DNA from 2 places in the Exiguobacterium sp. s152 genome. Region 2 is predicted to be linked to the other one. Evidence: predicted binding sites of a transcription regulator. Region 2 holds the regulator's gene; the other holds the start of a gene.
The links. Region 2 encodes LexA, which represses DNA repair genes until DNA is damaged. Its sites were predicted from a motif close to CGAACATATGTTCG; they were not measured.
Positions count from the first base shown of each region.

Region 1: the regulator LexA is predicted to act here: its motif matches at 1,969-1,982, upstream of uvrB (excinuclease ABC subunit UvrB).

Region 1 covers NZ_JACSLX010000001.1:525,707-529,517, forward strand. Annotated here, with positions in the region: gene uvrB (excinuclease ABC subunit UvrB) at 1-1,915, opposite strand, end outside; gene KNP72_RS16000 (TSUP family transporter) at 2,030-2,356, shown strand; gene KNP72_RS02690 (sulfite exporter TauE/SafE family protein) at 2,357-2,914, shown strand; gene KNP72_RS02695 (MIP/aquaporin family protein) at 3,016-3,723, shown strand; gene glpK (glycerol kinase GlpK) at 3,754-3,811, shown strand, end outside.
Region 2 covers NZ_JACSLX010000001.1:79,838-83,648, reverse strand. Annotated here, with positions in the region: gene KNP72_RS00435 (DNA alkylation repair protein) at 1-986, shown strand, start outside; partial or broken gene KNP72_RS00430 (P-loop nucleotide/nucleoside kinase family protein) at 1,007-1,537, shown strand; gene KNP72_RS00425 (metal-binding protein) at 1,623-2,063, opposite strand; gene lexA (transcriptional repressor LexA) at 2,063-2,683, opposite strand; gene KNP72_RS00415 (hypothetical protein) at 2,889-3,125, shown strand; gene KNP72_RS00410 (YneB family resolvase-like protein) at 3,198-3,811, shown strand, end outside.

The DNA.
Region 1 (3,811 bases), 450 kb from region 2:
GGTCGCGGGCCGCTTGTTTCATTTCTTCTTCTAGCTTGGCGATGGCTTCCTCACGTTCAGCCGGCTTCATCGAGCTGAGTGATTCGAGCACATCCTCCTCGGCGTCGACCGTCGCGCGGATGACGCCGCGTACTTCTTTACGGATCGTCTGCGGCGTGATGCCGTGTTCTTCATTATAGGCTTGTTGAATCGAGCGACGACGATCGGTCTCTTCAATCGCGCGCGTCATCGAGTCGGTCATCTTATCAGCGAACAAGATGACGTGCCCGTTCGAGTTCCGCGCCGCCCGCCCAATCGTCTGAATGAGCGATCGGTCCGAACGGAGGAACCCTTCCTTGTCGGCGTCTAGAATCGTGACGAGACTCACTTCCGGGATGTCTAGTCCTTCCCGCAGTAAGTTAATTCCGACGAGGACGTCGTATTTTCCGAGACGCAGGTCACGGATGATCTCAATCCGCTCGAGCGTCTTGATTTCAGAGTGCATATAGTTGACCTTGATGCCCGCTTCACGCAGATAGTCCGATAAATCCTCGGCCATCTTTTTCGTGAGCGTCGTCACGAGGACGCGTTCGTCCTGTTTGATGCGGTCGCGAATTTGGTCCATCAAGTAGTCGATTTGTCCTTTGATCGGATGAATCTCGATCGTCGGGTCGAGCAGCCCTGTCGGCCGGATGATCTGTTCGATCATGTGCGGGGTATGCTCGAGCTCGAACGGACCTGGTGTCGCCGAGATAAAGATCGCTTGCGACAACTTCTTCTCGAACTCGTCGAACTTGAGCGGACGGTTATCTTTAGCTGAAGGCAGGCGGAACCCGTGGTCGACGAGCACTTGCTTCCGGGCCTGGTCACCGTTATACATGCCGCGTACTTGCGGGAGCGTCACGTGCGACTCATCGGCGACGAGTAGGAAGTCTTTCGGGAAGTAGTCGATGAGCGTGTACGGCGTCGCCCCTGCCTCGGTCAAGTTCAAATGACGCGAATAGTTTTCGATGCCTGAACAGTAGCCCATCTCACGCATCATCTCGAGGTCATAGTTCGTTCGCTGTTCGAGACGCTGGGCTTCAAGCAGTTTGCCTTCCTCGCGGAACTTCGCGAGCTGTTGTTCGAGCTCGGCCTCGATGTTGACGATCGCTTTTTGCAGCTTCTCGTCGCGGGTGACGAAGTGGGACGCCGGGAAGATTGAGACGTGCTCGCGGTCGGCGATAATCTCGCCGGTGAGCGGGTCCATCTCGCGGATGCGATCGATTTCGTCTCCGAAGAACTCGACGCGCAAGCATTGTTCGTCGCGTGACGCCGGGAAAATCTCGACGACGTCACCTCGGACACGGAAACGGCCGCGCTGGAAATCGATATCGTTCCGTTCATATTGGATGTCGATCAGTTTGCGAAGCATCTGGTCGCGCCCCATCTCTTTCCCGACACGGAGACTTATGACGAGACTGTTATATTCTTCCGGGTTACCGAGACCGTAAATACAGGAGACGGAAGCGACGATGATGACGTCGTCGCGCTCGAACAAGGCCGATGTCGCCGAGTGGCGGAGTTTATCGATTTCATCGTTAATCGAGGCGTCTTTCTCGATGAACGTGTCGGTCGACGGCACGTACGCCTCCGGCTGATAGTAGTCATAATAACTGACGAAGTATTCGACGGCATTGTTCGGGAAGAACTCTTTGAACTCGGAGTAGAGCTGTCCGGCGAGCGTCTTGTTGTGGGCCAAGACGAGCGTCGGCTTCTTCACTTCTTGGATGACGTTTGATACGGTGAACGTCTTCCCTGTACCGGTCGCCCCGAGCAACGTCTGATATCGGTCGCCGCGATTGATTCCTTCGACGAGCTGACGAATCGCTTCCGGTTGGTCGCCGGCCGGCTTATATTCTGATTGTAAGTCAAACGGAACGCTAATCTTATCCATGTATATTCCTCGCTTTCTGTACCTTGCATAGTACCTTGATTATATCACATACACGAACAAATATTCGCTTCTGACATGCTTCCCAAATCGTTCCGCTTTTCGTTATCATGGAGAGTGAATCTAAACAGAAACGAGTTGGTCGTCATGTGGTCGCTTCTCTTTATCCCGCTCGGTGCCATTGTCGGCGCCTTGTCCGGATTTTTCGGCATCGGCGGCGGTGTCATCATCGTCCCGGTGCTGCTCTTTAGTGGATACTCGGCGGCCGAGGCCGTCGCTACGTCGCTCTTGTTCGTCGTCGGGACGAGCCTGTCCGGCGCCAAGAAACATACATCGCTCGGCAACGTGTCCTGGTCGACAGGCATCACGGTCGGTTTGGCCGGTGCCGTCACGGCGCAACTGTCGAGCCGGCTTGTCCTCTCGATCTCGGGGACATACGACTGATTGCTTAACCTATTTTATCTGGCTATCCTATCTTATTTTGCCGTTACGCTATTAAAGAAAACATCGAAACCGCAGAAGCCGAAAAAATCATCGCTGCTTGCCGCCCTCGTCATCGGGATGATGGCCGGACTGTTGTCGGCTCTGCTCGGCATCGGTGGCGGCTTCATCATCGTCCCGCTCCTCGTCAGTTGGCTCGACTTCTCGACGCATCGCGGGGTCGGGACGAGCCTGGCCGCCGTCCTGTTCATCTCGCTTGGCGGACTCGTCGGCTATCTCCCGTCGCTGTCGCTCGACTATATGACACCGCTCGCGTTGGTCGTCGGGGCGTTCATCGGGGCCCCACTCGGCGCTTCGCTCACGAATCGTTATCACGATAAAGAGATTTCCACCCGGCTCGCCTGGTTGTATGTGGCCGTCATCGTCTCGATCGCGCTCGACCTCGGTGCCGCCCTCTACGCGCCGCTTGCATACGTCAGTTTGGCGATCCTGCTCGCTTTTCTTGTCGGGATTGGACTCGACTTCAGACGGCGTATTGTCAATCAAAACCACTTTTCATAAGAAAAGTGGCTTTTTTTGCATATTCGGTTTTGAAACGCTTACATTTGGGGCATATAATGAAGTGGTAAGCCAAATTTAATATGGAAGGAAGGGAGTATCACATGTCAGCATTCGTCAGCGAAATTATTGGTACAATGCTACTCATCTTGCTCGGTAACGGTGTCGTCGCCGGCGTCGTCCTCCGTCATTCGAAAGCGGAGAACGCAGGTTGGGTCGTCATCACGTTCGGTTGGGGCTTCGCCGTTATGATCGGGGTATACGCAGCCGGAATTTATGGAGGGGCGCACTTGAACCCTGCCGTCACGGTCGGGCTCGCGACAGCAGGCTCATTCCCTTGGGCTGATGTGCCAGCCTACATCTTGGCACAGTTTATCGGGGCGTTCATCGGGGCCGTCCTCGTGTTCGTGCACTACAAACCGCACTATGATGTGACCGACGATCCGGGTGCCAAACTGGCCACCTTCTCGACCGCACCAGGGATTCGTAGCACGCCGTTCAACTTGATCGGGGAAATCATTGGTACGTTCGTTCTCGTCTTCGGAATTTTGTCATTCGGGGCCAACACGTTCACGGACGGCTTGAATCCGCTCATCGTCGGTTTCCTCGTCGTCTCAATCGGTCTCTCACTTGGTGGTACAACGGGATATGCCATCAACCCGGCACGTGACCTCGGGCCGCGGATTGCGCATGCGATTCTTCCAATCAAAGGCAAAGGGACGTCGGACTGGGGCTATTCATGGATTCCGGTCGTCGGACCAATCATCGGGGCGGTCATCGCCGCATTGGTTTACGGCATTCTTGTCCCATAATCTTTCTAATTTCTAAGGAGGCACTCTCATATGGAGAAAGAAAAACGTTATATCTTAGCACTTGACCAAGGAACGACAAGCTCACGGG
Region 2 (3,811 bases):
AGTCATGGGAAGCGTTAGCGCTGAAAGGGCGTATGCGCCGTATCTCGACAAAGCTCGGGGAGTACTTACCTCAACACTACGAGTCGGCTATAGACGTCTTGATAGAAATTGCAGACGATTGTGTCGGCTTTCCATATTTATTCTTTCCCGACTTCGTAGAAGTGTATGGACAGGCGGAAGAACATTGGGAACGCTCGATGTCAGCGCTCGAACTCTTCACGCAGAAATCGTCTTCGGAATTCGCGATCCGACCTTTTCTGCTTCGTGATTCGACGCGAGTGATGAATCGTATGATGGCATGGGCCAAGCATCCGAATGAGCATGTGCGGAGATTGGCGAGTGAAGGCTGCCGCCCTCGTCTTCCGTGGGCGGAATCGTTACCGATGTTCAAAGCAGACCCGGCTCCAGTGTTGGCGGTTTTAGAGTTATTGAAAGAAGACCCATCATTATATGTAAGGAAAAGTGTCGCTAACAACCTCAACGATATCTCGAAAGATAACCCGGAAGCCGTGCTCGCGGTCTCGCGTCGATGGCAGGGCGAACATGATCATACCGATTGGGTCATCAGACATGGGTGTCGAACATTGATCAAATCCGCTCACCCCGACGCCTTAACGCTGTTCGGTTATGCGCAAGAAACGGATTTAACCGTCAACGCATCGATTTCGATACATCCGAACATGCTCAGTATCGGGGAGGCGTGCGAGATTCAATACGATGTGTCGATTCGTCCAGGCGATGCTGCATATATTCGGGTCGAATACGCCATCGATTTCATAAAAGCGAACGGGAAAGCGAGTCGTAAGGCATTTCTGCTAGCGAATAAAATCGTCGCCGGGGGTGCGCGACTGGTAGCGAACAGGATGCACAGTTGGGCAGATTTGACGACGCGCCGACATTATCCGGGTGAGCATCGTGTCGTTTTGCTGGTCAATGGACGCGAAGTCGCTGAGAATCATATCATGTTGTATAAACGCGATGATTGAATCATACTTTGCGAAACAATATGATGTCAGCACCCAAATCTGTGTGGACAGGAGAGATGATCACGATGGGAAAAGGAATATTATTTTTTCTTTGTGGGAAGATGGGGGCAGGGAAATCAACGGTATCCAAGCGACTCGAGCTCGAAGAGCATGCGGTACGGTTGTCCGAGGATGAGTGGTTGCAGGCACTTTATCCTAATCAGATTCATATGTTCGAAGATTACTGACGACACTCTGAACTGCTCAAACCAATCGTAGAAACAACTGTCCAGCGTATGCTTGAAGTAGGGACAAATGTCGTGATGGATTTCCCTGCCAACACAATCGGTCTACGTCAATGGTTTCTTGTCATAGCGAACAAGGTTGGGGCAGACCATCAATTGATTTATCTGAATCTTAGCGACGAGCAGTGTATGAGACGAATTGCTAAAAGGCGGACAGAAATGCCTGAACGGGCAGCATTTGACACAAAAGAAGTGTTCAATCATGTCACTTCATTTTTTGAAGCACCTTCTGAGTCGGAAGGAATTCGAATTGTCGAATATGATTAATCCGTTAATATCTTCAGACGTTTAAAAAGGGCAACCCAGTCTAATAGACGGGTTGCCCTTTTGGGTGTATGGCATAAGCATTTGCTTAAAACGCACGTTTGAAGAACGTGGACGCATAGTCGAGCGTCGTATGTAGCGTCGTCGCGAAAGCGAGTCCGAAGAAGCATGCTGCCCCGTTCAGGTCGAGCCACGATCTGACAGCTTCCTCATACGGCGTGACCGTGAGCACGAGCGTGAGCGGGAAACCGAGATAGATGACCCGGATCAGATCGCTCAAGAGCGGAAAATGCGAGAATAACGACCGATGGGGCATAATCTTCACATAAGGGAGCCAAAAGCCCCGAAGCGGTCCCCATCGATAATAGGCGTCCGACTTTAAGTCAAGGTCCGGGGAGAGCCAGAACGTCCCGATTAGGGCGCCAAGCAGGAACACGGTCGGAACATCGATGTCAATAAAAGGCGTGGCAATCGCAAGAGCACCGATTGCCACGAGATTCGTACGGGTATGTGTCTTGCCACTAGCCATTAGTGAATCGTGCGGTATACACCGATGACCTTCCCTAAAATCGACACGTTATCGAAATACATCGCTTCGAGCTCGTCGTTCTCCGGCTGGAGGCGAACTTTCGAAGCTTCTTTATAAATCCGCTTCACGGTCGCTTCACCTTCATCCGTCATGGCGACGACAATCTCTCCATTGTCGGCCGTGTTCTGTTGACGGACGAGGACACGGTCCCCATCCAAGATCCCCGCGTTAATCATAGAGTCCCCTGAGACAGAGAGCATGTAGACGTTGTCGGAACCGACGACGTGGGCCGGGAGCGGGAAGTGCTCTTCCACGTTCTCAATCGCCGTGATCGGCGTACCGGCCGTGACTTTCCCGATGACCGGCACGTACATGACGGCATCATGGTCTTCCACGACTGACATCTCTTCATCTAAAATCTCGATGGCACGTGGCTTCGTCTTGTCACGTCGAATCAATCCACGCTTCTCTAGACGGTCCAAGTGGCCGTGGACGGTCGAGCTCGATGCGAGTCCGACTGCCTCTCCGATTTCACGAACGGAAGGTGGATACCCTTTCGCCCGGACCTCGGCTTTTATAAAATCAAGAATCTGTTGTTGTCTTGCTGACATTTTTTTCAATGGATTTCACCTCGATTATGTCGAATAACCTGCGAACGCATCCTATTCTTTATGGGTTTAGTTTAACACAAGAACACATGAGCGCACAAACATTCGTTCGTTTTTTTCTACTTGACCGAACAGAAGTTCTTGTTTTATGATGAGAACAGATAAACGAACAGACGTTCTCGAGAACGTGTATTCTTATTCCCAGGAGGTAATCGTTATGAGAGACACAATCAATGGAATCATTTTAGTCGGCATGTTGGCACTTGGAATGTTCGCGTTTTATATGGTCGGGGAGATGCGCCACGACGTCGATGTCGTCGCGACCGAACCGGTGATCGAGCACAGCGTCGAAGAAGAAGTCGCCTTGACGGAGGCCGAGTCGCTCGAGGCACAGCTTCTCGCCGAACGCGCTGAGAAAGAAGACGACAAGACGACGTGGTTCGCCGCCGAATAATCTTTTCTGATTGCGAACAGCCCCCGAAACTGTGTATCGTAGAGGGCGAATGGAAAGAAAGGAAGTGACGGGATGCGAGTCGTCATTTATTGTCGCGTGTCGACGAACAAGTCCACGCAAGAGACGTCACTCGGTCGCCAAGCGGACGAACTGACGCGGATGGCGAAACGTCTTGACGCCGAAATCGTCGATGTGATCAGTGAGCAAGAGAGTGGGTATGAGGTCAATCGGACGGGGTTGCTCGATTTGTTGGAGCACGTCTCGACGTCTAATCTCGATGCCGTGCTCGTGAGCGATGACAGCCGCCTCGGACGAGGGAACGCGAAAATCGCCATCTTGCATACGCTCATGAAACATAACGTCCGCTTGTTGACGATGCAATCGTCCGATGAATACGTTTTCTCGGATGCTGAGAAGATGGTGCTTGAAATTGTCAGTGTCGTCGAGGAGTACCAGCGTAAAATCCATAATGCGAAAATCTCACGCGGCATGCGTCGGGCGGTCGCGAACGGGTTCAACCCGCACCGCAACATCCAACATCACGATCAAGGCGGTCGGAGCCGAATCGAAGTCCCGATTGAAGAAATCGTCCAACTGCGCGAGCGCGGACTGACGTTCGCTGAAATTGCCGCCACGCTACGTGGTTTTGGCTATGAGGTGTCGAAAGCGACCGTGAACCGTCGTTA